3 regions of the Aeromicrobium sp. CF4.19 genome follow, and region 3 is predicted to be linked to each of the others. Evidence: riboswitches for the same ligand, from Rfam matches in the RefSeq annotation. Region 3 holds a riboswitch; each other region holds the start of a gene.
What was found. A riboswitch is a leader RNA that binds a small molecule or an ion and turns the genes downstream of it on or off. The one in region 3 is predicted to bind thiamine pyrophosphate.
Positions count from the first base shown of each region.

Region 1: linked by a shared signal. The riboswitch ahead of thiM (hydroxyethylthiazole kinase) and the one ahead of ACHAAC_RS03415 (ECF transporter S component) in region 3 are both predicted to bind thiamine pyrophosphate.
Region 2: linked by a shared signal. The riboswitch ahead of thiO (glycine oxidase ThiO) and the one ahead of ACHAAC_RS03415 (ECF transporter S component) in region 3 are both predicted to bind thiamine pyrophosphate.

Region 1 is NZ_JBIMEU010000013.1:2,950-12,440, forward strand. It holds gene ilvC (ketol-acid reductoisomerase) at 1-761, shown strand, start outside; gene ACHAAC_RS16870 (PLP-dependent aminotransferase family protein) at 806-2,260, opposite strand; gene ACHAAC_RS16875 (hypothetical protein) at 2,321-2,482, shown strand; gene ACHAAC_RS16880 (YczE/YyaS/YitT family protein) at 2,479-3,057, shown strand; TPP riboswitch at 3,089-3,183, shown strand; gene thiM (hydroxyethylthiazole kinase) at 3,173-3,964, shown strand; gene thiE (thiamine phosphate synthase) at 3,961-4,590, shown strand; gene thiD (bifunctional hydroxymethylpyrimidine kinase/phosphomethylpyrimidine kinase) at 4,587-5,384, shown strand; gene ACHAAC_RS16900 (TenA family protein) at 5,506-6,177, shown strand; gene ACHAAC_RS16905 (hypothetical protein) at 6,232-7,533, shown strand; gene ACHAAC_RS16910 (O-methyltransferase) at 7,535-8,098, opposite strand; gene ACHAAC_RS16915 (3-isopropylmalate dehydrogenase) at 8,605-9,491, shown strand, end outside.
Region 2 is NZ_JBIMEU010000002.1:629,386-638,876, forward strand. It holds gene ACHAAC_RS07625 (nuclease-related domain-containing protein) at 1-333, opposite strand, end outside; gene ACHAAC_RS07630 (heparan-alpha-glucosaminide N-acetyltransferase domain-containing protein) at 493-1,635, shown strand; gene ACHAAC_RS07635 (excalibur calcium-binding domain-containing protein) at 1,749-2,210, opposite strand; gene thiE (thiamine phosphate synthase) at 2,660-3,304, opposite strand; gene ACHAAC_RS07645 (thiazole synthase) at 3,301-4,140, opposite strand; gene thiS (sulfur carrier protein ThiS) at 4,149-4,361, opposite strand; gene thiO (glycine oxidase ThiO) at 4,358-5,530, opposite strand; TPP riboswitch at 5,521-5,627, opposite strand; gene recD (exodeoxyribonuclease V subunit alpha) at 5,639-7,390, opposite strand; gene ACHAAC_RS07665 (UvrD-helicase domain-containing protein) at 7,387-9,491, opposite strand, start outside.
Region 3 is NZ_JBIMEU010000001.1:688,416-697,906, forward strand. It holds gene ACHAAC_RS03410 (ABC transporter ATP-binding protein) at 1-1,273, opposite strand, end outside; gene ACHAAC_RS03415 (ECF transporter S component) at 1,180-1,821, opposite strand; TPP riboswitch at 1,810-1,920, opposite strand; gene ACHAAC_RS03420 (ankyrin repeat domain-containing protein) at 1,939-2,313, opposite strand; gene ACHAAC_RS03425 (hypothetical protein) at 2,368-2,964, shown strand; gene ACHAAC_RS03430 (hypothetical protein) at 3,055-3,399, shown strand; gene ACHAAC_RS03435 (GOLPH3/VPS74 family protein) at 3,404-4,096, shown strand; gene ACHAAC_RS03440 (NUDIX hydrolase family protein) at 4,143-4,688, shown strand; gene ACHAAC_RS03445 (N-acetyltransferase family protein) at 4,685-5,218, shown strand; gene ACHAAC_RS03450 (MFS transporter) at 5,271-6,455, shown strand; gene ACHAAC_RS03455 (heterodisulfide reductase-related iron-sulfur binding cluster) at 6,571-9,491, shown strand, end outside.

The sequences.
Region 1 (9,491 bases), on a different contig from region 3:
TCTACGCCGACTCGATCGCCCCGCACCTTGCTGCCGGGGACACGCTGCTGTTCTGCCACGGCTTCAACATCCGCTTCGGCTACATCGAGGCCCCGGAGGGTGTCGACGTCGTCCTCGTCGCCCCCAAGGCGCCCGGCCACACGGTCCGTCGCGAGTTCGTGGACGGCCGCGGCATCCCCGACATCATCGCTGTCGAGCAGGATGCCTCCGGTTCGGCCTGGGACCTCGCGCTGTCCTACGCCAAGGCCATCGGCGGCACTCGGGCCGGCGTCATCAGGACGACGTTCACCGAGGAGACCGAGACGGATCTCTTCGGCGAGCAGGCCGTGCTGTGCGGTGGCATGTCGCACCTCGTGCAGGCCGGGTTCGAGACGCTCACCGAGGCGGGCTACCAGCCCGAGATCGCCTACTTCGAGGTGCTGCACGAGCTCAAGCTGATCGTCGACCTGATGTGGGAGGGCGGCATCGCCAAGCAGCGCTGGAGCATCTCCGACACGGCCGAGTACGGCGACTACGTCTCCGGGCCGCGGATCGTCGACGCGAGCGTCAAGGAGCGGATGCAGGAGGTCCTGTCCGACATCCAGGACGGCACCTTCGCCAAGCGCTTCATCGACGACCAGGACAACGGTGCCAAGGAGTTCAACGCGCTGCGCGAGAAGGAGGCGGGCCACTCCATCGAGGCCACCGGCAAGACGCTGCGCTCGCACTTCTCCTGGCAGCAGGAGGACACGGACTACACCGAGGGCAGTGCTGCTCGTTGACGGTTCGTCACCGGGGGCACTGATTCCCGCCGGCATGCTCGGCCTCAGGCGATGAGGTCGAGCGTGCCGGTGGCGGTGGCCTCCTGATGCGCGGGACGTGTCCCCTCGACGTCGTCCCAGGCCAGACGTAGTCGACGCACGGCCTCGCTGAGGACGGCCGGGGTCCGGGTGTACGGCAGGCGGAGGCGACGCTCGCCGAGCGACGTCGGCCCGCTGACGAAGCGTGGCCCGGGCGTCAGCAGGAGGTCGTGGCGCGCGGCGGCGGTCACCAGGCGGGACGACGTGGGCCTCGGCAGCTCGGCCCAGAGGCTGAGCCCGCCGGCGGGACACGGTGCGGTGATCTCGGGGAGGTGCTCGGCCAGCTCGCCGAGCAGGTGATCGCGGGCCGCGCGGGAACGGGCTCGCCCGGCCGCGGCGGTCTGCCCGCCCTCGGTCAGCAGCTCGGTGACCACCAGCTGCTCGAAGGCGGAGCTGCCGAGGTCGTCGGCCATGCGGTGCTGCACGAGCGGGGTGATGAGCTCGTGCGGGGCGCGGATCCACCCCACCCGCAGCCCGCCCCAGAACTCCTTGGATGCCGATCCGACGAGGACGGCTCGGTCGTCGTGCTGTGCCAGCGAGGGTGGGAGCTCGAGCCCGTCGAGGTTGACCTCGCGCAGGGACTCATCCACCACCTGCAGGACGTCGTGGCGGCGGACCAGCCGGACCCACTCGAGGCGCGTCTGCGCATCCATGACGGCTCCGGTCGGGTTGTGGAACTCGGGGATGACGTAGGCGGCGTGGTGGCGTCCTCCGGCCAGGAGTGCAGCGAGCGCCTCGGTGTCCCACGGGTCGTCCCCGGCCGGCAAGGGTGACAGGCGCGCGCCGGTGGCGACGAACGACTCCAGGGCGTGGGGGTAGGACGTCGCCTCCACGACCACCCTCCGGCCGGGCGCCATGATCGTGCGGGCCACGAGGGACAGCGCACCCATCGCGCCGCTGGTGACGATCACCTGGTCCGGCGACGTGTCCAGGCCCCGGCTGCGGTACCGCTCGGCCAGCGCCTCGCGCAGTGCGGGCAGGCCGTCCGGCAGGTAGCCGGAGGTCGTGAGCAGTCCGTCGGCGCGAGCGAGTGCAGCCTCGAAGGCGCGGGTCAGGCCCGGCGGGCCGGAGGGGGCGGCGTAGGTGAGGGCGATGGTGTTCTCGTCCCGTGGGTCGGTGATCAGGGAGCTGGCGCCGGAGCGGGACAGCGGCACCCGCACGATGCTCCCGGACCCGCGGCGCGACTCCAGCAGTCCGGCGTCGCGCAGCTCGGCGTAGGCGCGGGTGGTGGTGGTCCGGCTCAGCCGCAGTGCGGTGGCGAGCTCGCGCTCGCTGGGCAGCCTGACCCCGTCGGGGACGCGGCCGTCCTTCACCAGCAGCCGCATCCGGTCCGCCACGACCCGGTACAGGGGCACGCTGTCCGCCTGGAGGTCGGTCCCGAGCAGGGTTGCCAGCCGGCTGGCCGACAGGACGGTGGTCATGAGGCCACTCTTGCACGATTGGCTATGGATTCAAAGGCCAATGGCGAGCACGATGAAGCCATGCTCTTCGTGATCCTCGTCGTCCTGCTGCTGGTGTGGGCCGTGTGGCGGACCGTCGTGCTCGTGCGCACCGACGGCCTGGGCTCGCGGCCTGCGCCGCGCAGCCACGCGGAGCAGACCCTCGGGTCCACCTGGCCCCAGCAGGACGACTGGAACCGATGATCGCCCGCCTGGTCCAGCTCATGGGCGGCCTCGTCCTCTACGGGGTCACGATGGCGATGCTCGTGCGATCGGGCCTCGGACTGGACCCCTGGGACGTCTTCCACGAGGGCATGACCCACCACGTGCCACTCACGTTCGGCCAGGTGGTGATCCTCACCGGCGTGTTCCTGCTGCTGCTCTGGGTGCCGTTGCGGCAGCGTCCCGGCGTCGGGACCGTCCTCAACGTCATCGTCATCGGCCTGGCCGCCGATCTCGGCCTGGCGCTCATCCCGACGTCCGACCTCCTCGTCTGGCAGGCGCTGCTGCTCGTCGGCGGCATCGTGGGCAACGGCGTCGCGGGCGCCCTCTACATCGGGGCCAGGCTCGGCCCGGGGCCCCGTGACGGCCTGTGGCTCGGGCTCGTGGAGCGGACGGGGCGCAGCGTGCGCTTCTGGCGCACGACGCTGGAGCTCACGGTCCTGGTGGTCGGCTTCGTCCTGGGCGGGACCGTGGGCGTGGGCACCGTGGCCTACGCCCTTGCCATCGGTCCGGTGGTGCAGGCCGTCCTGCCCCGCGTCGACGTCCACCGCCGATGACTGGCCGCCCGCGGCTGATTGCTACGGTGTCGGCGCAAGGCCGGGGTGCCCCACCGACGGGGCTGAGATCACACCCGCACACCTGATCCGGTTCGTACCGGCGGAGGGAGCCCACGTGACGGACACGTCCGCACTCACCACCATCCACCGCGCCCTGCGGGAGCGCTCACCGCTCGTCCAGTGCCTGACCAACTACGTCTCGATGGATCTCGCAGCCAACGTGCTCAACGCAGCGGGCGCCTCGCCGGCGATGGTCCACGACGAGCGGGAGGCCGGCGAGATGGCCGGTATCGCATCGGCCGTCGTGGCCAACATCGGCACGCTCAGTCCGCCGTGGATCGCGGGCATGCATGCCGCCGTCTCGGTGGCGCACGAGCGTGGCATCCCCTGGGTGCTCGACCCGGTCGCCGTCGGCGCCACGGCCTACCGTCGTGAGTCCGCCACCGCACTGCTGGGGCACCACCCCACGGTGATCCGGGGCAACGCGAGCGAGGTCGTGGCGCTCGCGACCGCAGCCGGCGCCGGCCGGGGGGTCGACTCCACGCACGACTCCACCGACGTGCTCGACGAGGCGATCGCGCTGGCCGCCTCCACCGGGGCCGTCGTGGTGGTGAGCGGCGCGACCGACGTCATCACCGACGGCGCGCGCACCGTGCACGTGACCGGCGGTGATCCCCGGATGCCGCTGATCTCCGCGCTCGGCTGCTCCGCCACGGCTCTCGTGGCGGCGTGCGCGGCGGTGAGCGACGACGCCGTCGACGCGGCAACCGTCGCGATGGCGATGCTGGCCGCGGCAGGGGAGCGGGCGGGCGAGCGGGCCGACGGGCCCGGGACGCTGCGCGTGCACCTGCTCGACGCTCTTGCCGCGCTGGAGGACGAGGCCGTGGCCGCCGTGGTCGCGCGATGACCCTCGACCTGTCGGTCTACCTCGTGACCGAGCCGATGGTGGGGCTGCCCGAGGTGGTCAGCGCTGCCGTGACCGGGGGCGTGGACCTCGTCCAGCTCCGCGACAAGACGGCCACCAGTCGTGAGCTCGCGGGGGCGGCCATCCGGTTGCGCGCGCTCACCTCGGCGCGGGGGGTGCCGCTCGTGGTCAACGACGACATGGAGGCGGCGCGGGTCGCCGACGGGATCCACGTCGGTGCCGACGACCTGACGCCGGCTGAGGCGCGAGCGACGCTCGGGCCCCGGGCCGTGGTGGGGTGGTCGATCAACGGCGTCGACCAGCTGGACGACGTGGAGGGCCTCGCCGCGTGCACGTACGTCGCGGTCAGCCCTGTGTGGGCCACGGGCACCAAGCCCGACCACCAGCCACCGCTGGGCCTGGACGGTCTTCGCGCCGTGGTGGAGGCGGTCGCCGGTCGGTGCCCGGTCGTCGGCATCGGGGGCATCGACGGGACCAACGCCGCCGAGGTCGTCCGCGCCGGCGCCGAGGGCGTGGCCGTGGTGAGCGCCATCTGCCGCGCCGAGGATCCAGCGGAGGCGACGAGGAGTCTGCGGTCCGCGGTGGAGCAGGGCAGGTGGCAGCGATGAGCCGGGTCCCCGTCATGCTCAGCATCGCCGGGTCCGACCCCTCCGGCGGGGCCGGCATCCAGGCCGACGTCAAGACGGCGACGGCACTCGGGGTCTATGCGGGCGCCGTCCTGACGGCTCTCACGGCCCAGAACACCACCGGTGTGCAAGGCATCCACGCCGTCCCGACGGCGTTCGTCGCGCAGCAGCTGGAGAGCGTGCTGTCCGACCTCGACGTCGGTGCCGTGAAGATCGGGATGCTCGGAGGTCCCGACGTCGCTGCCTGCGTCGCCGAGGCGTTGCGCCGGAACCCCGTCCGGCACGTCGTGCTCGACCCGGTCATGGTGGCGTCCTCCGGGGACCAGCTCGTCCCCGACGAGACGGTCGAGGTCATCGCGGCCGAGCTGCTGCCCCTCGCGACCGTCGTCACGCCGAACGTCCCGGAGGCCGAGATCCTCACCGGGACCTCGATCACGGACGTCGCCGGGCAGGAACGTGCCGGCCACCTGCTCGTGCAGGCAGGTGCGGCTGCCGCCCTCGTCAAGGGTGGGCACCTCGACGGTGCCGAGAGCGTCGACGTGCTGGTGACCCGGGACGGCGTCCGGCACCTCTCGGCCCCCCGGGTCCGGACCGAGCACACGCATGGCACGGGCTGCACGTTGTCCTCGGCCGTGGCGTCCTTCCTGGTGCGGGGGGAGTCGGTCGACGCCGCGGTCGGGCGGGCCAAGGACTACCTCGTCGCCGCGTTGGCCTCGGGCTCTCGACGCGACGTCGGGTCCGGACGCGGCCCCGTCGACCACCTGGCCGGCCGATGAGCTGGGGGCACCGCCCTGCACGGAGCGCAGCGGAGTGCTTGGGGGCGCGCCAGCGAGTGAACCGAAGGCACGTCATCGCGCCGCCGGTGTTTTCTTCGCACCTTCTGACAGCGGTGGCGCGATGAGCGCCGCCGAGGCGGCGTGGACCGCCGCATCCGGGTGGTTCGGAGCCATCGTGGAGCACCCGTTCGTGGTCGAGCTGGGGGACGGGTCGTTGCCCGAGGAGGCCTTCACCCGCTACCTCGTCGACGACGCCCACTACCTCGACCGTTATGCCCGCGTCCTCGCGCAGCTGGCCGTGCGCGGCGCCGGGGTCCGCGACGTCGAGCTGTTCGCCTCCGCGGCCACCGGTGCCGTGGTGGCGGAGCGTGAGCTGCACACCGGGTGGCTGGGGTCTCGTGGGCTCGACCCGGATGCGCCGGGCGTCGCTGAGCCGAGCCCGACCTGTCGGGCCTACACCGGCTTCCTGCTCGAGATGGCGGTCTCGGCACCGTTCGACGTCGCGGTCGCGGCCGTGCTGCCGTGCTTTCGTGTCTACGCCGAGGTGGGCCGGCACCTCGCTGCCGAGGTCGGCGACGACCACCCCTACGCGGCGTGGATCCGGACCTATGCGGACCCCGAGTTCGACGCAGCCGTCCGGCGGGCCGAGGACTGCCTGGATCGCGTGACGCGTGACGAGCCGGCCGTCATCGACGCCTACCTCACGGCGACCCGCTTCGAGTGGATGTTCTGGGACGCCGCCTGGAGAGGCGAGCGCTGGCCGGGGTCAGGACGTACGAGCCCGCCTCGATGAGACGCGTCGACACGCAGGGGCCGGCCGGCTGGCTCGTGGCAGGATGAGTCACCCATGCAGTCGCCACTCGTCGAAGGTCGACGCTTCCTGATCTGCCACTCGATCATTCACGACATCATGGGCTCCACCGTCGTGACACTCGACCTCGCCGAGTATCTGCGCGACGCCGGGGCAGACGTGCTCGTCTACGCGGCGTACGTCGGGACGCCCGCTGATGAGATCTTCTCCGACCGGGGGATCGACGTCGTGGACGACGAGGGTGTGAAGGGCCTGTCCTTCGCCGAGTTCGACGTCGTCTGGGTCAACAGCCAGGTGCTGCCCGTGGCGATGCTGGACCAGCTCGCCGACCCGCCACCGGGATCGATGCCGGCCTTCGTGTTCCTGCACATGTCTCCGTTGCCCATCGCTCCCGATGAGCACCCGTACATCATCGGTCTGGAGGAGCGGCTGGCGTCGTTGAGCCTGTTCAACTCCGTTGAGTCGCGAACCGCTCTCGTCGCGTACTTCGATCAGAGTCCTGCGGTGGCCCTGTACCCCAACCCGGCACCCATCGCCTTCTCGCGTGTCCGACCGATCACGAGGCCCTCGCCGCAGAAGGTCCTGGTGGTGACCAATCATGCGGCGCCCGAGCTCATGGAGGCCAAGCAGGTGCTCCGCGAGCGCGGGCTCGACGTGCGCCACGTCGGACGAGCGGTCGGGGACCAGACGTTGATCACCGCCGACCTCGTGGGTGGGGCGGACGTCGTCGTCACGATCGGCAAGACAGTCCAGTACTGCTTGGTGGCCGGAGTCCCCGTGTTCGTCTATGACAAGCACGGCGGCTACGGCTACCTCGATGACGAGCGGCTCGACCACGCGGCGACACACAACTTCTCGGGTCGCGAGGGTCGTCGGCTGACCGCCGAGCAGATCGCCGAGGAGATCCTCGCGGGCTACTCCACCGCTGTCGCCTTCCACGCCCAGCGGCGCGAACAGCTGGTCGAGACGTACTCCATCGACCGTGTCGTTCCCCGCGTCCTCGAGGAGCTGGTCGTGCGGGAGATCGCGCCCCTGGAGCCCCGTCTTCTGAAGGCCGTTCGCAGCGCGGAGACCTTCGGGGCACGCTTCTACCGATACTGGGGGCGCATCACGAACGACACCCGCAGGATCGAGAGGATCGAGAGGGACCTCCAGGAGGCTCGAGACGCCCACGAGGTGGCCCGCCGGCGTCATGAGTCGGACGAGGTGACCATCACTGGCCTGCACGCGGAGATCGAGCGGCTGCACGGCACGTGGACCTTCCGGGTGGGACGCGTGGTCGTGCGGCCGGCCTCGGCGGTCGCACGGGCCCTGAGGTCGCTCCTGCCCGGCAGGTAGCTCAGCGTCGCGTGGCGATGATCAGCGAGGCACCCTCGTCGATCATCATCTCCACGGCGGCGAAGCGTTCGTCGACGAGCCAGCTCTCGCGCACCGTGTCCACCTGCCCGTCCACGATGGGCGGCCAGTGGGCCGAGGGCACGAAGTCGTCGAGCACGGCGATTCCGCCCGGCTCCATCAGGTCGGCCAGGACGTCGATGTTCTCCATCACCTCGCGGACGTCGACGAAGAGCAGGGAGAACGGTGCGTACTGCTCCAGCGAGGACCAGTCTCCGGAGACGATGTCGACGTTCTCGACGTCTGCGAAGATCCTCTGCACGTCCTCGGCGAGTGCGGGGTCCAGCTCCGCGCTGACGATGCGCGCGCCCTTCGGAGCCCCGCTGGACAGCCAGGCCGAGCCGACACCGGTTCCGGTGCCGAGCTCGGCGAGCGTGCCACTGCACGCTGCGGCGAGGGTCGCGAGCAACCGTCCGGTCTCGTGCCGGGTGGAGGTGATGAACCCCAGCTGGCGGGAGAGGTCGAGTGTCCTGGAGACGAGCTCGGGGACCTCGGAGGGGGCACTCATCCGGCCAGTCTCCATCACCGTCCCCGAGGCGCCAGCGGCGCATCTCATCGAGCGAGACACGCCGTGCGAATGCCGGACAGCACGATGAGGGGGATGTCATGCTGATCCCGTGCGGAAGCAGCTCGTAGTCATCGCTTGCCGCGGCAGGGCCTCATAGGGCCACTCCCTGCCGCGGAGTTCTGGCGTTGGTCCGACGCTCCGCCGCAGGGATCCGGATCCCATCCGATCCGTCTCTGAACTCTCGGTCGACCACCGGGCACGTGGCCCCGGCGGGCGTCGGTACCTCGCCGATCCCGCCGTCCGTGACACCGACCGAGAGGATGATCGACCATGAATTCCACGCTCTTCGAGTGGGGCCCCGCCCACCTGCGCGACGACGCGATCAGCACCGAGCTCGAGCTGGTCGAACGCCCGGACGACAACTGAGCCGTCCCATCACGCGACGAGGCGTCCGCCATCCGGGATCCGGTTCCCGGATGGTGAGACGCTCGTCCTAGGATCGAGACATGACCGCTTACTCCCTCGCCCTCGTCCCCGGCGACGGCATCGGACCAGAGGTGACCTCCCAGGCCCTCTCCGTGCTGCGCGCCGTCGCCACCGACCACGACATCTCCCTGGAGACCACGGAGTACGACCTCGGTGCGCGGCGCTGGCACGCCACGGGCGAGACGCTGCCCGACAGCGTCCTCGCGGAGATCCGCGGCCACGACGCCATCCTGCTGGGTGCCGTCGGTGACCCCGGCGTGCCGTCCGGGGTTCTGGAGCGCGGGCTGCTGCTGAAGCTGCGCTTCGAGCTGGACCACTACGTCAACCTGCGACCGAGCCGGCTCTTCCCGGGCGTCCCGACGCCGCTGGCCGAGAGCGTCACCGGTCTGGGTGAGATCGACTTCGTCGTGGTGCGGGAGGGCACCGAGGGTCCGTACGTCGGCAACGGCGGCGCCATCCGTGTCGGCACACCGCAGGAGGTGGCCACCGAGGTCAGCCTCAACACGGCCTTCGGTGTCGAGCGAGTGGTGCGCGACGCCTTCGCCCGCGCCCAGGCCCGACCCCGCCGCAAGCTCACCCTCGTGCACAAGAACAACGTCCTCGTGCACGCCGGCCACCTGTGGAGCCGCACGGTCGACGCCGTCGCCGTCGAGTACCCCGACGTGGCGGTCGACTACCTGCACGTCGACGCCGCGACCATCTTCCTGGCCACCGATCCGTCGCGCTTCGACGTCATCGTCACCGACAACCTGTTCGGCGACATCCTGACCGACCTCGCGGCAGCCGTGACCGGAGGCATCGGCCTGGCCGCGAGCGGCAACGTCAACCCCGATCGCACGGCGCCCAGCATGTTCGAGCCCGTGCACGGCTCGGCGCCGGACATCGCGGGCCAGTCCAAGGCCGATCC
Region 2 (9,491 bases), on a different contig from region 3:
CCCCTCCGCTCCCGTGGCGAAGGCCTGGGTGGTCTGCTTCGGCCGCTGCAGGCGCAGCACGAGGCGTCCGATCCGTGGGTGCTTGGTCATCACCCGCTGCTCGCGCAGAGCGAGGCGACGTTCGTACGTCTGCTGCAGTGACGCGCCAGGCGTCCCGACCTCCACGATGTGCTCCATCTGCTCGCCGGAATCCGTTGGCTGCAGGCAGGACAGGCACACCACGGTCCTGCTCGTGCGGTCCCAACCGGCTCGGGCGCCACGACGCAGGGCGACACCACACCCACACGCTCCGTCGCGCCGCAGCGACAGGATCTTGATCTGCTTCGTGTCCACGAGTCTCCCTCTCCCGGATGTGGAAGAAGCATGCCCCGAGGGTGGGTCACATCGTCTCGATACTCCCGGGCGAACCGAGGTCAAACTCTCCTGACGCCGCGGTCACCACAGGCCTGTCTAGGGTGTGCCCGTGGAGTGCCTGGAGCTGCGGGAGCACGAGTGAAGCGCCTCGTGGGGGTGGACGCCGCCCGGTACCTGGCGCTGGTCGGCATGATCTCGACCCACGTCCTCACCGACGGCGAGGCATGGCTCTCCTCGTTCGCGAACGGCCGCGCCTCGGCGCTGTTCGCGTTCCTCGCCGGGGTCGGCATCGTGCTGGCCGTGGCGCCCGAGCGCACCACCGGCAGGTCGACGGCGCGCTCCTGGGCCGCGCGGACGGCCGGCCTGGCCGTGCGGGGCCTGCTGATCGCCCTGCTGGGTCTCGCCCTCGGCGAGCTGGACACGGGGCTGGCGGTCATTCTCACCTACTACGGCGTGCTGTTCCTCCTCGCGACGCCCTTCGTCGGCCTCGGGGCCCGGACGCTGCTCCTGCTGGCCGGCCTCTGGGTGGTGGTCACCCCGGTGCTCTCCCACCTGCTCCGCCCGACGCTCCCCCTCTTCCGCTCCGACAACCCGTCCTTCGACCAGCTGGGTGATCCACTGAGCCTGCTCACCGAGCTGACGATCACCGGGTACTACCCCGCCGTTCCATGGCTGGCCTACCTCCTGGCTGGCATGGGGCTGGCCAGGCTCGACCTTCGCTCCACACGGGTGCTGGCCCTGACGACGGTGGCCGGCCTCGGCCTCGCGACGGGCGCCACCGCCCTCTCACGGGCGCTCCTGGCTCGGCCCGAGCTCATGGACCCGCTCCTTCGGGCCTCTGGTGCTGCGACCACGACCGAGCTGTTGGACTGGGCCGACGCGGTCACGCTGGGGACGACGCCGACCGGCCAGGGATGGCAGTGGTTGCTGGTCGCCACGCCGCACACCGCGACGCCCTTCGACCTGGCCCAGACGATCGGCAGCGCGCTGGCCATCACCGGCGCCTGTCTGCTCGTGCTGCACCTGGCACCCTCCGCAGCCTCACGGTGGACGGCCGTGGCACTGGGAGGCGGGGCGATGACGCTGACGTTGTACTGCCTGCACGCCGTCATGCGCACCCCGCAGGTGTGGCCCACCGAGGACCCCGGCACGTTCTGGTGGCACATCGCAGTCGTGACCGTGCTCGGTGCGGTGTTCGCTGCTCTCGGCCGGCGGGGCCCGCTGGAGCAAATTGTCTCGACGGTGTCTCACGCCGCCTCGCGGCGACCACCAGGCCCATAAGACGGCCGTCGCTGCCAAACGGGCCCACAGCGTCACATCACAGAGCTCTGGTGGCCTCGCCACGGACGCTGAACACAGTGAACCCGCGCGATCAGTCGAGCACACATACGGTCCTACTCGCAGACCACTCCGTCGTTGTCACGGTCTTGGTACCAGTCGTACTCCGGGTCAGCTCCCTCGCGATAGTTGCCGTAACCGGCGGCATTGGCCGCACCACAAGTGTCGAACTGAGGGTCTGTCGAGTCCTCGACAGTTTCGGGTTGGCTGACTAGCTGTTGTGCCTCCATCTCAGATGTCGTCTCATCGACAGCCTTAGTCACGGCCTTCTTGATCAGCCGTGATCGCTTGGCCTTCTCCTCAGCGACGGCCTCGTCAACTGCGTCTGTCACCGCCGAGTCGATTTGTTCATCAAGCTCGCCCCGGAGCAGTCGGACCTCCTTGGCGGCCTCATCTTCAACCTCATCGATCCGCTCGTCGGCACTTGCCTGAGCATCGCGTTCGATCGTCTCCACATCAGTGCCGCCAAAGCCCACGCCGACGATGAGACCGACGACTCCTGCAGTCAGACCGATCATGGACTTTCCGAATCGGCCCGAAGCCTCCCGCTTTGCCCCGCGGCCTCGACCGCTCCCCGCTCCGGGCGGCTTGTCTGCAACAGACGACGTCGCGTAATTGCGCTCCGTCTCGTCGGGAACCCAGAAGCTCCATCCTTCAGGCGCCGGTGGCCACGTGGGATCTGGTCTCCATCCTTCAGGTGGGCGCCACTCACGGGGGCGGTTGGGCCATCCGGGCGGGTTGTTCCACTGCCAGACAGTCATGAATCGGCTCCCTCCGTCGCGGTCGACGAGAAGCTAGGGACGAAAGTCCTCTCCACGACTGGCAAACAGTAGGCAGATCAGACACCTGGTGTACTGGGATTGCCAGAAACTTCTCGCACGATCGGCAGTCGTGCAGCCAATGAGCGGGACTCCGGGATCAACTCGTCCACCAGAACCTGACGGCTCACGACACTCGGAGCCGGCCGTTAGGACACGGCAGCACGCAGGGCCGCGGCGGCGGCCCTCGGGTCATCGGCCCGGGTGATGGCGCGGACGACGACGATGCGACGTGCTCCGGCGTCGAGCACCCGGGACAGTCGCTCGAGGTCGATGCCACCGATCGCGAACCACGGGGTGGCGGGGTCGCTGGCCGCCACGTGCCTGACCGCCTCAACCCCCGCGGCCGGCCGCCCCGGCTTGGTGGGGGTCTCCCACACCGGCCCGATGCAGAAGTAGTCGATGTCCGGGTCCTGCGCGGCCAGCATGGCCTGCTCAGCGGAGTGCGTCGACCGCCCCAGGAGCACGTCCTCGCCGAGCAGGGAGCGCGCAGCCTCGATGGGTAGATCGTCCTGGCCGGTGTGGAAGACCTGCGCCCCCGCGATCCGTGCGACGTCCGCCCGGTCGTTGACGGCGAACAGGGCTCCGGCCGCGACGCACACCTCTCGGACCGACTCCAGGAGCGCGAGCTCGTCGCGGGTGGACAGCGTCTTGTCCCGCAGCTGCACGACGTCGACTCCGCCCTCGACGGCCATGCGGACGAGATCGAGCGTCGCCCGCTCCCCGGCCGAGGCGTCCGTGCACAGGTAGAGCCGGGCGGCGTCCAGTCGATTCCGCAGCTCGTTCCCGCTCACAGCGACAGGTCCAACCGTGAGCCCGGTGCCCCGACGAGGCCGTCCAGCGGCGAGGACGCCATGGCGTGCTCCCGGCGTGGGATCCGCCCTGCGCGGGACGCGAGGCGTCCGGCCTCCACACCGGCACGCATCGCCCGTGCCATCCGCGATGGGTCGGCCGCTCGGGTGACGGCCGATGCGACCAGCACCCCGTCGCACCCGAGCTCCATCGCCTGCGCCGCCTCCGATGCCGTGCCGATGCCGGCGTCCAGGATCACCGGGACCGTCAGCCCGGCGGCGATGGCCCCGATGTTGCGCGGGTTGAGGATGCCGAGCCCGGAGCCGATCGGCGACCCGAGCGGCATCACGGCGGCACAGCCGACGTCCTGCAGCTTGCGGGCGGTGACCGGGTCGTCGTTGGTGTAGGCCAGGACCTCGAATCCGTCGGCGACCAGCTCGCGCGCCGCCACCAGCAGCTCGACCGGGTCGGGCAGCAGGCTCTGCTCGTCGGCGATGACCTCCAGCTTGACCCAGCTGGTCTCGCAGGCCTCACGGCCGAGCCGAGCGGTGAGCACCGCGTCAGCAGCCGAGAAGCAACCAGCGGTGTTGGGCAGGGCCCGGATGCCCAGGCGCGTCAGCATCCGCCACACCGAACCGTCCGCGGCGCCGGCGTCGTCGGGGTCGCCACCCGGAAGGCTGACGCGACGGATGGCCACCGTCGTCAGCTCCGTGCCGGAGGCCACCAGCGCGTCCTCCAGACCGGACAGGCTCGGCGCTCCCCCGGTGCCCATGATGAGCCGGGATCCCAGCGGGACACCGGCGATGGTGAGCGGGTCGTCCGTCGTCCTCTGTGTCATCTGATTCCTCATCCGCCTTGGACCGCGGTGACGACGTCCACCCGGTCACCGTCGACCAGCGGCGTGGTCCGCCACTGGCTCCTCGGCACGAGCGTGCCGTTCACCGCCACCGCGATCCCGGTCGTGGCCGGCGACACCTCACCGACCAGCGACGGGATCGTCACCGCCGGGTCGCACTCCCGGTCGCGACCGTTGACCACGAGCACCATCGGCTCACTCATGCGTGCGCTCCTCTCGTCGGGGCAGATGCCGCCGCGAACCGCTCCGGGTGGGCCGCCTGCCAGATGTCGTCGACCGGCCGATCGGCCAGGATCGCGTCCAGAGCGTGGGCCGTGGACGCCGCGAGCAGGATCCCGTGCCGGTAGTGCCCCGTCGCGAGCACCAGCCCCGGGACCGAGGTCGCCCCCAGGAGCGGCAGGTTGTCCGGGGTGGCCGGCCGGGCCCGCGCGAGGTGCTCGGCGACCGCGAGCTCGTCGATACCGGGGATCAGCGCCCGCACGTCCCTGAGCAGCCCGAAGAGGCCACCGGCCGTGACGCGCCGGTCATCCGGCCACTCCGTCGAGGTGGCCCCGAGGACCACCTCGCCGTCACCCGGCGACTCCGTGCCGCGGAACACCGCGTAGACGGGGCGATGCTGGACCAGACCACGGACGATGCAGGGCTCGCGCGGCCACTCCGGCCCGGTCCCGACGAGCCTGAGCACCTCACCCTTCACCGGTCGGACGGGTGCGAGGACCGCCGTGCGCTCGAGCAGCGGGCCGACGGCGTGCCCGGTGGCCAGGACGACGACGTCGGCAGGGTGCTCCTGCCCGTGGTCGTCCATGACTCCCCGCACCCCGCCGGCGGCCGTGCGGAGCAGCGAGACGGCCGATCGCCGCACGAGGCGCACACCCCGACGCTCGGCGATCACCGCGAGCGCACGCATCAGCAGACGCGGGTCCACCTGACCGTCCTCGTCGTTCCAGAACCCGCCGGCCACCCGCGGACCGAGCATCGCCCGACGTCGTCGGGCCTCCTCGGAGCCGAGCTCGGTCACGCGCAGGCCGTGCTCGCGCTGCAGGGCGGCCAGCCGGCCCAGCTGCTCGACGTCCGCACGCTCGTAGCCCACCGAGAGGACGCCGCACCGTCGATACCCCACGTCGATGCCGGAGGCTGCCCGTACCTGCTGCGCGAAGTGCGGCCACCTGGCCGCGGAGTCCAGCGTGAGCCGCAGCATCTCGGACTCGCCGAACTCGGTCTCGGTGACCGGTGCGAGCATCCCGGCGGCGGCGTGGGTGGCACCCTGTGCCGGTGCGGGGTCCAGGCAGGTGACGTCGAGCCCGGCCTCAGCGGCACGCCAGCACGCGACCGCGCCGACGACGCCGTGGCCGACGACCACGAGACGGCTCATCCGATGCTCCCTTCGCTGGCATGATCCAGATCAGGTTCAGCGGTCGGCAGCGATGCCCTCTCAGCCCGGCTCGATCCGGGCTCCCGCGCATGCCGAGGCTAGCAGCGCTCACGGACGGGCGGCGGCCCGCATCTCCCGGAGCCGCTGGGCGACGCCGCTGGCCCGGGCGGTGCGACGCTCCACCGCGGCTCGCACGACGTCCGGCGTGCCCACGACGGTCAGCGAGGTGCGAGCCCGGGTGATGGCGGTGTAGAGCAGCTCTCGGGTGAGCACGAGGGACTCCTCCTGCGGCAGCAGCAGCGTGACGTGCTCGAACTCGCTGCCCTGACTGCGGTGCACGGTGCTGGCGTAGGCGCTCCGGGCCGATGCGAGGCGGGCCGCCGAGACCGAGCGCCCGGTGTCGAGCCGCACCACCAGCCGGCCGGCGTCGTCGAGGGTGATGCCGACGTCACCGTTGTGCACCCCCAGCGAGGCGTCGTTGCGGGTGATGAGGACCGGGCGACCCGGGAACCACGGGCGGGCGGGGTCGGGGAAGGTCCGGACCGCGCGCTCCAGCCGCTCGTTCCACGTCTGCACGCCCCACGGACCGTCGCGATGCGCACACAGCAGCCGGTGCTCGGTGAGAGCGGCCAGCCCGGCATCGGCGTCGGCGTCCAGCGCCGCCTGGGCAACGGCATGGGCCTGGGCTCGGGGCCGGACCGACACGACACGGTCGAGCGCCTCGGGGCCCACGAAGGTGAGGGCCTCGTCGCCGGACTGCAGGAGGTCGATGGTGCGATCCGCGTCGCCACCGACGACTGCCTCGGCGAGGTCGCCGATGACACCCTCGAAGCGGTGCCCCCGGGTGAGTCGGGTCACCGTCTCGCCGGCCGACCCGGCCAGGCCGTCGATGACGTCCCGCAGCACGGCACCCGCCTCGACCGAGGCGAGCTGCTCGGCATCGCCGACCAGCACCAGTCGGCACGTCGGCGAGACCGCCTGCACGAGCCGTTCCATCATCAGCAGCGAGACCATCGAGGTCTCGTCCACCACGATGACGTCGTGCGGGAGCTTCTGCCCGGCGTGGTGACGAAAGGCCGTGCGGTGGTCCGGGCGGGGGCCGAGCAGGCGGTGCAGCGTGAGCGACTCCAACGATCCGAGCCACGTCCGCTCGGCGTCGGTGAAGACCTCCGCGCCGGCTGCCTCGACGATCGCTTCGCGCATCCTGGCCGACGCCTTGCCGGTGGGTGCGGCGAGCCCGACCGTGAGCGGACGGGAGGACCGACCCAGGTGCTGGGCGGAGAGCGCCACCAGGAGCCGGGCGATGGTCGTGGTCTTGCCGGTGCCCGGCCCTCCCGTCAGCACGGACGTCCAGCCGCGTGCCGCGCGGCCCGCGGCAGCACGTTGCTCGGCGAACGACTCCTGAGCGAACAACCGATCGAGGTCGGCCGTGAGCCGTGGATCGTCGACGTCCGGCGGCGGGACCTGCAGGCGGTCGGTGAGCCGCTCGCACAGGGACACCTCGAGGTCGTGGTAGCGCGCCAGGTACAGCAGCGGCTCCTCGGCGACGAGGACCCGGTCCGGTCCGGTGGTCAGGGGGCTGGCAGCGACGCGCTCCCACCAGCCCTCGGCCGGCCACTCGACCTCTGCCGTGCTGAGGTCGACGCACGAGGACCCCAGCCGCACGGCCCGCACCGCCAGCGCGGCCGCGAGCAGGACGGACTCGTCCTCCTCCCCGCCGAGCCGGCCCAGGGTGCGGGCCACGTGGACGTCGGCCGCCTCCAGCACGCCGTCCCGGTTGAGCTGCCCGAGCACGCCCGTGGCGCCCTGCACCACCTGCACGTCGAAGGGATCGAGGGGTGCGGTCTCGTCGATGGTCATGACGTACCTCCGTCGAGCAGGTCGCTGAGAGCCAGCGCGAGGGAGGACGGCGGACGCCAGGCGAACACACCGTAGGGCGCGCCGTTCGCGTCGCGGGGGACGTCGGGCCCGGTCATTCCGCGGACGAAGAGGTACAGCGCTCCCCCGAGGTGCTCGTCCGGGTCGTACCCCGGCAGCCGCCAGCGCAGGAAGCGGTGCTGCGCGACGGTGTAGAGCATCGCCTGCAGCGGATAGGTGGTGTGCAGCATGGCCCCGGCCAGCCGGTTCGGCGCGTACGCCTCGAGCCCGCCGTCGGGGGGTTCGAGCCGGTTGGTCTTGTGGTCGACGACGAGGGTGCGGGAGGTCGGGGTGCGCAGCAGCAGGTCGATCGATCCGGTGAGGTAGCCCCGCAGGGTGCGGCCGGCCAGCGTGGCGTCGCGCAGGTCCGCCGCGAAGGGGCGCAGCGGGTCGTCCGGGGCCAGGTGGGCCTCCATGACGTCGGCGACGTCGGCGAGCCGGCCCACGTCCTGCTGCAGGCCACGCACGACGTCACCACCGGCGAGCGGGAGCTCGAAGTCCAGCTCACGCAGCGGCCTGAGCGCGAGCGCCTCGGCGAGTGTGAGCTCGTCGACGAGCGGGCCCATCGGGGTGTGCAGCACGTCGGTGAGCGCGGCCACCAGGACTTCGGAGTCCACGGGGAACGGTCGGCGTCGTTGCTCCAGCTCCAGGCAGCGCCACACCTCGGCCGGGAGGTCGGGCGCCTCGACGTCGACCTCCTCCAGGACGCCGTGCACGAGCGTGCCCAGCGCCGCGCCGCCGGCCAGCGAGGCCCACGGGGAGGGCCCGAGCCCGGCGGTCTCCGGCGATGGACCGGTCTCGACGGGCTGCTCGTCCTCGGGCCCCACGGCGGCCGGCTCGCTGCCGACGGAGACCTCCTCCTCGCGGCGCACCAACGAGGAGTAGGACGTGCGCCGCCACGTGACGTCGATGTCACGGGTGACGCGGCGGGCGCTGAGCTCGGCCCGGGCGTCCGTGGACTCCGGCAGCAGGATCGACGTCGTCTCCATCCGCTCCACGACCGGACCGCCGCGCTCCTGCCAGGCTCGCAGCCGGGCGACGGCCTCGACGTCGGACGGAGGCGGCAGCTGGTCGGGCACGGCGGGATCGTCGGGGTCGGGCCGCAGGAGCAGCCGGTGCAGGCCGGCGTTCTTGCTGTCCCACGACGGGGACCAGTGCATGACGAGTCCGGACTGGGCGCGGGTCATGGCGACGTAGAGCAGCCGCAGGGACTCCCCCGCCCGCTCCGAGGCGGCGAGCTGGGCGTGCTCCTTCCAGGACGGGCCGTCGCCGCCGACGTCCAGACAGCGTCGGCCGTCCCGGTGCAGGCGCAGGACGTCGCGCTCGGCGTCGTAGCGGTTGAACAGGAACGGCGCGTAGACCACGGGGTACTGCAGTCCCTTGCTGACGAACGTGGTGACGATCTGCACCGCCTCGGCGTCACTGTCCAGCCGGCGGGCACGATCACCGGCCTGTGCGCCGTCGGCCCGGCGGTCCAGCAGCCAGCGCAGCAGGCCGGACGAGCCGAGCCCTCGTTCGCGCGCCGCGCGCTGCAAGACGTGGCCGACGTGCTCGAGGTCGGTGAGCAGCCGCCGGCCACCGACCTGGCCCAGGACCCGCTCGACCACGGCGGCGTCACCGATGAGCGCCTCGACGAGACCGGCGGTACCGCGTTCTCGGTGCACGTCGGCGAGGTCGCGCAGACGAGAGGAGATGGCGTCGGTGAGCTGGTCGGCGTCGGGGCCCGCGATCCCTGCGGCGGTGTGCCCGACGAACGGGCCGATCGCGGCGGCGCGGACCAAGCCGCTGCGGTGCGGGGACTCCAAGGCATACAGCAGGGTCACCCAGTGAGCACCCGCATCGCTCTGCAGCACGTCGGCCCCGCCGCCACGCACGGCCGGGACCCCGGCCTTGGTGAGGGCGCTCTGCAGGAGGTCGGCCTCGGCGTGCCGCTCCACGAGCACCGCGACGTCGCCCGCGCCGACCGGACGCGGACCGGTGCCGTCGTCGTAGGTGGCGTCCCGGGTGAGCAGCGCGGCGATGTCGGCTGCGACGTCCGCAGCGA
Region 3 (9,491 bases):
CGAGGCCGAGGTGCTCCAGGAGAGCCTCGACGTCGACCGTCCTTCCCAGCGTGGCGGCGGTGAGCGCCACCTCCTCGGCGACGGTGCGCGCGAGGATGCCGTGCTCGGGCTGCTGAGGGACCCAGCCGGACCGCTCGGCCAGATCGCGTGATGCGAGGCGGTCCGACCCACCCGCCACGCCCCGTGTCGGGGGCTGGAGACCGGCCAGGACGCTGACGAGCGTCGACTTGCCAGCTCCCGACGGACCGACGACGGCGTGCACGCGGCCGGGGGCCAGGTCGGCGTCCAGACCATCGAGCGCGACGGTGCTGACCGAGCCCTGCAGGGAGCGGCGGGTCAGCGTCACGCCGAGGTCTCGCACGATCCGAGGTTCCGGCGGTGGTTCGGGCGCCACGAGGGCCTCCGGCACCGGGCGGGGTGTGGGAGGCGGAAGGCCCGGCATCCACACGCCCAGGTCGCCCAGCTCGTCGCGCCACTCCCGGACGAAGCTCCGCGGGTCGGTGTCGGCCCGAACCTCACCACCACGCCCCAGCACGACGACCCGGTCCACCAGGTCCAGCCACGGCTCGATGCGGTGCTCCACGACGACCAGCGTCGACCCCGTGGCGTCGAGGACCTCCGCGACGGCCGCGCGAACCGCGCGTGCGTTCGTGTCGTCGAGCATCGAGGTGGGCTCGTCGAGCAGGAGCAGCCCCGGCCGCATCGCCAGTGCGCCGGCGAGGGCGAGCCGCTGCAGCTCACCACCGGAGAGGGCGTCCGTCGGGTGGCGTCGTCCCTGGGTCAGGCGCACGGCGGCGAGCGACGCGTCGACGCGTTGCCAGGTCTCCTCCCGCGAGAGGCCAAGGTTCTCCGGGCCGAAGGCGACGTCACGCCCGACCCGACCCGCGACCACGGCGTCGCCGGGGTTCTGGCTCACCAGGCCGATGGCGCCGTCGGCAGTCGCCCGACCGCTCAGGTCACCGGCGAAGGTGTCGCCGAGCGCGCCGATGAGCGCGTGCAGCAGCGTCGACTTGCCCGACCCGCTCGGCCCGGCGAGCAGGACACGCTCGCCGGGCTCGATCGTGAGGTCGAGGCCGGTGAACACGGGCACGCGCCGCCCCAGCGGGCGCCACCCGAAGCCCTCGAAGCGGGCACCGACCGGCGGAGTCACCCTGCCCTGGCTGGACGAGGACGACACGCTCAGGTGAGCGCTGCGTCCCGGTCGTGGGCCTCGCGCCCGGCCGGGAAGGCATCGAGCGCGCCGGTTCCCGCGAGGGCCCGGACGAGCACCCACCCCAGGCCGCCGGCGACGACCGCCCCGGACAGGGCGAAGAGGACGCCGTAGACCAGCTGGTGGCCCACGGTCCAGTCCGGATACAGGACGAATGCCTCATAGACGGCCCCGAGGGCCCCGGACATCGCGCCCATGAGGACCGCCACCGGGAGCGTCCAGAGTCGGTAGGCGAAGACCAGCACCACGAGCTCGGCCCCGAGACCCTGGACGACCCCGGAGAAGAAGACCGTGAAGCCCCACTCGGTGCCGCCGAGGACGAACATCGAGACGATCGCGGCGACGAGCTCGGTCGCAAAGGCGGCACCCGCCTTGCGGACGATGAGTCCGCCGACGATGCCCGCGATGAGCCACGGGCCCGCGAGCAGGCCCCCGGCCGGCGGGTAGCCGACCGTCGCGGCGAGGTCGATGATGCCGTAGAGCTTCCCCCAGGCCCAGAAGACGACGCCGAAGGCGACGCCCAGCGAGGCGATGGTGACGAGGTCGATCGTGCGGTAGCGACCTCGTGCTGGTGAGGACGGTGTCGGTGAGGACGGGGATGCAGAACTCATGTGACTCCCTTCGCCGGTGCTAGCCGGAGCAGGTTCAAGGGTCTGCGGCTGATCCGCACTCTCAGCGCCTCTGCGGGTGGCGCTCCCCTGTCGTGTACCGCCGACTGTACTGCGTCGTCAGTCGAGCAGGTCGGAGCGCTCGAACATGAGGGCGGTCTCGCGGGCCGACGGCTGGCCGACGTCAGGGTCCGCGCCTGCCTGCAGCAGCACGCGCACCACGTCGTCCTCGCCCTTGAAGATCGCTCCGGCCAGCGGGCTCTGACCGCGGTCGTTCAGCGTGTCCACCGAGGCGCCGCGCTCCACGAGGGCCTGCACCGTCACGGGGTGGCCGTGGTAGGCGGCGAGCATCACCAGGGTGTTGCCGACCGCGTCGGTGAGGTCAGCGGGCGTTCCCGCGTCCACCGCGGCGGCCAGCTGACCGGTCTCACCCGCGCGGGCGAGGTCGAGGAGCTGGTGCGCGAGCTCGACGAGACGGGGATCCACATCAGCCATGCAGCCAGCGTAGGTGGGCGACCCATCGGTAGGATCCTCCCCCATGAGGTCACCGTGCGTCTGATCACCGAGGGCGCTCGCGACTGGGTCGTCGACGGTGTCCGTGGCTCCTCCGAGCACCCGAGTGACGCACCGTTCGCCGTGGTGGCGTTGCTGGGCGAGTCCGAGCACCCGCTGCGGCAGTACCTCGGGGTCTGGGCGGTCCTGGGATGCACGCTGGGCGGCTTCCTGGTGTCGGCCGGGATCGGCTCCACCGATGCCACGGCGGCCACGGTCCTGACCGTCGCCGGCCTCGTGCTCCTGCTGGTGTGCGGCACCGGCGGCTGGGTGCTGGTCCGGACCGGACGCGCGGTGAGCGACGCCCTGCTGTGGTGGGCCGAGCTGGACGATGCCCTCGTTCCCGACCGCTCGTGGCGTCGAGCCGGACTGCTTCCCCTCGTCGTCGGCACCGTGGCTGCGCTGGCGGCCCTGCTCGGTTGGTTCGGCACCGCCCTGGCGCTGTCGACCGGCAACTGGACGATGGTCCCGTTCATGCTCGCGATCGCTGTCTCCTTCAACGTCGCCGCCGCGACGATCCTGCGCCACGCCCTGCGCCGCAGCAGGGTGACGCCGCACGAGCTGCCCGACGTCGAGGGCCTCGCCCAACCCTGAGGGCAGTCCTACCGTGGGGGCCATGGACGTCGCGGATCCCACGCCGGTCGAGAACCCGACTCCCGGAGCCGGGCCTGTCGAGGAGGCACCGTGCCCTGGCTGATCGCCCTGATCTTCCTGGTTGGCGCCATCGTGTCCATCCTGGCCGTCATCACGGCCCGCCGCGGCCAGGTGACCCACAGCAAGGACGGCTACGGCGTACCTGCGCACGTCTCCTCCGACCCCGAGCTGAGGAAGCAGGCCAACGACATCGTGGCCTGGTGGGGGACGCTCCTCGCCGGGCTCTGCCTGGCCCCTGTGGGGTTCATGATCTGGGTCATCGTTCGTGAGGTCGACGATCCCGTGACGATGCCGATGCTGATCGTCCTGGGCGTCTACGGCCTGCTGATCGCGACCCTCGCCGCCTACCCGTTCGAGAAGATCAAGCGACTCTGACGGAATGACCCCTGCCGACGGCAGTCCTAATGTGGGGGCCATGAACCTCGCGGAGGACCTGCTGCTCGTCGCGCTGGACCCGTCCTCGGGCAAGGTCCGCATCCAGTCGACGCGGACCGACCCCGTGCTGGGCGGGGCCGCGCTGGTCCAGCTGGTGCATCTCGGCCGGGTGGGGGTCGAGGGCGCGGGGCGCAAGGCACGGGTCCTGACCATCGACCCGACGCCCGTCTCGGACCCGGGCCTGGAGGCCGCCTTCGGACGCATCCGCCAGCGCGGCCGGCAGGCGCCCCGCGAAGCCGTCGGCCGGCTCGGCAAGGGGTACCGGCCCGGCGTCCTGAGCGCCCTCGTCCAGCAAGGCGTCCTGAGCCACCGTGATGCGAAGGTGCTCGGCATCGCTGTGCAGCGCTTCGAGCTGCTGGACGCCGCACGACGCGATGGCCTCGTCGCTCGACTGCGCGCGGTGCTGCTGCAGGACCAGCCGGCCGACGAGGACACCGGGCCGCTCGTGGGCCTGCTGCTCGCGGCCAACCTGCTGGGCCTGGTCGTGGAGCGTCCGGACCACCGGCAGGCCAAGGCCCGCGCCGCCATCGTGGCCGAGGGCGACTGGGCGGCCGATGGTGTCCGGCAGGCGGTCGCCGCCGGCCAGGCGGCGATCACGGCGGCGATGGCGAGTGGCGCGGCGGCCGGCGCCGCCTGAGTCGAGTCGCCACGGCGCGGTCTCGCCCGTGCTGGACAATGGAGCCATGGCCTCCGTGCGCACTCCCGACCCGAATCCTGGCTGGCTCTCCGACATCGCCCTGGAGGAGACGCGCTCCCGCGTGCCGATCCTCTACGTGGAGGGCGTGCCCGTCCGCGTCGACGCGCTCGGGCAGGTCGAGCAGGTGGGCGTCCTGCTGCGCGGGTCCCCCACCACCGGCGCGATGACCCGCACGCTCATCTCCGGGCGCGTCATGCACGGTGAGTCCGTCCGCGGGGCGCTGATGCGCAACCTGGAGAAGGACCTCGGCCCCACGGCCTTCCCGCAGCTGCCACCGACCATCACCCCCTTCACCGTCGCCGAGTACTTCCCCCTCCCGGGCGTCGCCCCGCTGCACGACCCGCGCCAGCACGCCGTGGCCCTGGCGTACGTCGTCCCGGTCACGGGTGACTGCGAGCCCCGCCAGGACGCGCTCGAGCTCACGTGGCTGACCCCGGCCGAGGCGGCCGACCCCGAGGTCCTCGCGGACCTGGAAGGGGGGCGCGGAACCCTGCTCAAGCAGGCGCTCTCCCACCTCGGCTGCCTTCCATGACGGACCGCCTGGACGTCCGCGAGGCCGTGCCGGACGACCTCGCCCGCATCCTGGAGCTGACCGGCCAGGACTCGATGCACTTGGGGGCACCCCCACAGAAGGCGCATAGCGGTGGGGGATACACCGAGCCGGCGGGAGTCACCGATGCGCAGCACTCCGCCCTGGCCGAGATTCCCCCAAGCACTCCGCTGCGCTCCGTGCAGGGAGGTGCCCCCACGGCCGACCCGCACCAGCAGCAGCTGGTCGGCGAGGTCGACGGCGTCGTGGTCGCGACCTGCCAGGTGACGTGGATCAGGACGCTCCTGGCCGACGGCGGGTTGTTCTGCCAGGTCGAGGGTGTCCGTACCGACGCGGCCCTGCGTGGTCGCGGCATCGGAGCGGCTCTCATGGCGCACGTCGAGGACGAGGCGCGCCGACGTGGTGCCGCCCGGCTGCAGCTGACGACCAACAAGGAACGACACGACGCCCACCGCTTCTACGACCGACTTGGCTACGTGGCGAGTCACGTCGGGATGAAGAAGTACCTCTGAGCCGGAGCCGCCCGGGTGAGCCGACGTGAGCGGGCGGGAGCAGGATGGCACCGTGCGTGACGCCGATCCGAACCGCTGGCTGATGCTGGCCGTGGGGATGTTCGCCCAGGCCTCGGGCACCGTCTTCGCCAACGCGGCGGCGTTCCTCATCCCCTACTTCCACCTCGAGCGTGGACTCACGCTCGTGCAGGCCGGCGCCCTGGCGTCGATGGCCCTGGCCGGCACCACGGTCTCGCTCGTGGCGTGGGGCATCGTGATCGACCGGCTCGGAGAGCGCGTCTCGCTCGCGGGCGGCCTGGCGATCGTCACCGCAGCCGCCCTCGCCGCCTCGGCACTCGCGGACTCCTACCTCGCCCTCGCCGCCTGCTTCTTCGTCGGCGGCCTCGGCCTGGCCAGCACCAACTCCGCGAGCGGGCGCCTGGTGGTCGGCTGGTTCCCGGCACGGCGTCGCGGGACGGCGATGGGCATCCGCCAGACCGCGCTGCCGCTGGGCGTGGGCGCGGCCGCCCTGATGGTCCCCGTGCTCGTGGAACGGGTCGATCTGCCCGCCACCCTGCTGGTCGTCGCCGGACTCTGTGCCGTCGCGACCCTCGCCTCGGCCCTGCTGGTCGTGGACGCACCCCGGCTGCCGCGGACCGAGGCCGCCGACCTCGGCCAGCTGCAGAACCCCTACGTGGCGGATCGTCGGTTGCTGCGGATCCACGCCGCCTCCGCACTGCTGGTGATCCCGCAGTTCACCGTCTGGACCTACATGCTGGTCTGGCTCATCGACGAGCGGCAGTGGGCGGCCGCCGCTGCCGGTGCCCTGGTGGCCTCGACCCAGCTGCTGGGCGCCGCCGGCCGCATCGGCGTGGGCTGGTGGTCGGACCGGGCCGGCAGCCGGATGCGCCCGATGCGCCTGGTGGCCGTAGCCGCCGCGGTCACGATGCTGGCCCTCGGCGTGCTCGAGCCGACGCCGGCAGCAGTCGCGCTCATCGTCCTGGCCACGGCCGTGACCGTGGCCGACAACGGGCTGGCCTTCACGTCCGTCGCCGAGATCGGTGGGCCGTACTGGTCGGGCCGTGCCCTCGGCGTGCAGAACACGGGGCAGTACCTGGTGAGTGCGGCCGTCCCACCCGTGATCGGGGCACTGATCGCCTGGCAGGGATACGCCGCGGCCTTCGCCCTCGTGGCGCTCTTCCCCCTGCTCGCCGTGGCCCTGGTCCCCGTGCGCAGCGAGCGCGTGCCCGCCACCTGAGACCCCCGTCTCCTTTGGGGAGCCTTAGTGCGCGTCCGCCCCTTTCCCGCGTTAATGTCAGTCCAACTGTCACGGTCGGTCACGCGTCACGGTCGACCCAGCCGAAGGGGCACTCATGCAGATCGTCGCCATCGTCGTCTCCCTGGCGATCACGGCCGTCGCCGTCGCTCTGGCGGCCAAGGCCATCAGGGACATGACCGCGGTCGTCCGCGCCGGCGCTCCCGCGCCGGGTCGCACCGGCAACAAGGCGGGCCGCTGGAAGACCATGTTCACCGAGACCCTCGGTCACACGCGCATGCTGCAGCTGACCTGGGTCGGCGCCATGCACTGGTTCGTGATGGCCGGGTTCATCTTCCTCTCCACGCTGGTCGCCGGCGCCTACCTGCAGCTCTTCAACCCGCACCAGGCGTTCCCGATCATCGGCCACTGGCGCGTCTACGAGTGGCCCGTCGAGGCGCTCTCCTGGCTGACCCTCGTCGGCATCCTGTACCTGATCTTCGTCCGCCAGAAGAACCACCCGCGAAAGCTCGAGCGCAAGAGCCGCTTCTTCGGCTCCACCTTCTGGCAGGCCTACTTCGTCGAGGCCGTCATCCTCGCCGTCGTCCTGCTCGGCATCCTCCTGCGCACGCTGGAGTACGCGATCCTCAACAACGCCGACTACCAGGCCGAGCACGCCGAGGCCGCCGCCCAGGGCGGGATCTCGCACTTCCCGACGATGTTCTGGATGGGCGAGGCCTGGACCGGGCTCGGCCTGAGCACGCTGGAGAACCTGGTCTTCCTGTTCGCGATGATCAAGATCGTCGTCTCGATGACCTGGCTCATCGTCATCGCCCGCAACATCACGATGGGCGTCGCCTGGCACCGCTTCACCGCCTGGGTCAACATCTGGTTCAAGCGCGAGGACGACGGCTCCGTCGCCCTGGGCGGCCTGCGCCCGATCATGATCGACGGCAAGGCGCTCGACATGGAGGCCATGGAGGAGCTGGAGGAGGAGGACTTCGAGAAGCTCGGCACCGGCAAGGTCGAGGACTTCTCCTGGAAGGGCCTGCTCGACTTCACCACCTGCACCGAGTGCGGCCGGTGCCAGGACCAGTGCCCGGCCTGGAACACCGAGAAGCCGCTCAGCCCGAAGCTCCTGGTGATGGGCCTGCGCGAGCACGCCTACGCCAAGATCCCGCACCTGGACGCCGACCCCGAGTCCCTCACCGAGGAGCAGCGCAAGGAGCAGGAGCGCCCCCTCATCGGTGACGAGGACATGTTCGGCGTCATCGATCCAGACGTCCTGTGGTCGTGCACCAACTGCGGCGCCTGCGTCCAGCAGTGCCCCGTCGACATCGAGCACGTCGACCACATCGATGACATGCGCCGGTTCCAGGTGCTCGTGGAGTCCAACTTCCCCGCCGAGCTCAACAACATCTTCAAGGGCCTGGAGCGCAAGGGGAACCCCTGGGGCATGAACCCCAAGCACCGGATGGACTGGGCCAAGGAGCTGGACTTCGAGGTCAAGCAGGTCGGCGTGGACGTCGAGGACCTCGACGAGGTCGAGTGGCTGTTCTGGGTCGGCTGCGCCGGCGCCTTCGAGGACCGCGCCAAGAAGACGACGCAGGCCGTAGCGGAGCTGCTGAACACCGCAGGCGTCGACTTCGCCGTCCTCGGTGACGGGGAGACCTGCACCGGTGACCCCGCCCGCCGTGCCGGGAACGAGGTCGTCTTCATGCAGCTGGCCATGGAGAACGCCGAGGTGCTCAAGGAGACCAAGGCCAAGAAGGTGGTCTCCACGTGCGCCCACTGCTTCAACACGCTCAAGAACGAGTACGCCGAGTTCGGCGTCGAGCTGGAGGTCGTGCACCACACGCAGCTGCTCAACCGCCTGGTGCGGGAGAAGAAGCTGACCCCGGTCGCCCCCAGCGGGAGCGACGCCGCCCAGGCCGAGGACGCTCAGTCGGAGAACACCAAGACGATCACCTACCACGACCCGTGCTTCCTGGGCCGCCACAACCAGGTCTACGAGGCGCCCCGTGAGCTGCTGAACGTCATCCCGGGCGCGAAGTTCGCCGAGATGCCCCGCAACTCCGAGAAGTCCTTCTGCTGCGGTGCCGGTGGCGCTCGCATGTGGATGGAGGAGAACCTGGGCTCGCGGATCAACGTCAACCGCACGCAGGAGGCTGTGGCCACCGGTGCCGACCAGATCGCCGTCGGCTGCCCGTTCTGCCGCGTCATGCTGTCCGACGGGCTCACCGCCCAGCAGGCCGCGGGCGAGGCCCGTGAGGAAGTGGAGGTGCTCGACGTGGCCCAGATGCTGCTCGCCTCGGTGAAGCGCACCGAGAAGCCGACCGCGCAGGACGATGACGACGTCGTGGGAGAGGCCGAGGCCGCCACGGCCGCTGCCGCCACCGGCGGTGACGAGGGCAAGGACCGGGCCACGCAGGCCGAGCCCGACGCCGAGGACGCCTCCGACCCCGAGACGGTGACCGAGACGGCCGACGTCGGCGCGGCCGCCGATGCCCACGAGGACGCCTCCGAGACCGCGGTCGAAGCCTCCGACGAGCCCAAGGACGAGCCCGAGTCGACGTCGGACGAGGCCGACGACGAGGTCGCCGCCGAGCACAACGTCGACATCGACGACAAGGGCAGCGCCCACGGCGATGAGGACGCGTCGGAGGAGACGGCACCTCAGCCGGCCGACGAGGCCACCGAGCCCGCCGAGGATGAGTCGCCGGACGAGGACAAGGGCGACGAGCCCGCGGCCGAGGACGCGGCTCCCGAGGAGGCCTCGGAGAAGGAGAAGGCGGCCTGGGCCAACGTCGGTGCCGTCAACACCGACCTGACCCCGGACGCTCCGGCCAAGACCGAGGAGACCGCCGAGGACTCCTCCGGTGACGGCGCCCCGACCCCCGACCCCGAGCCGGAGGAGGGCGACGTCGTCGAGCCCGACACCGAGGCCGTGCCCGCCGAGGACGACGGCCCCGGCTCCGGAGACGACGCCGACCCGCAGGAGGCCGCTCCCGAGGCGGATCCGTCGGAGGAGACCGTCGA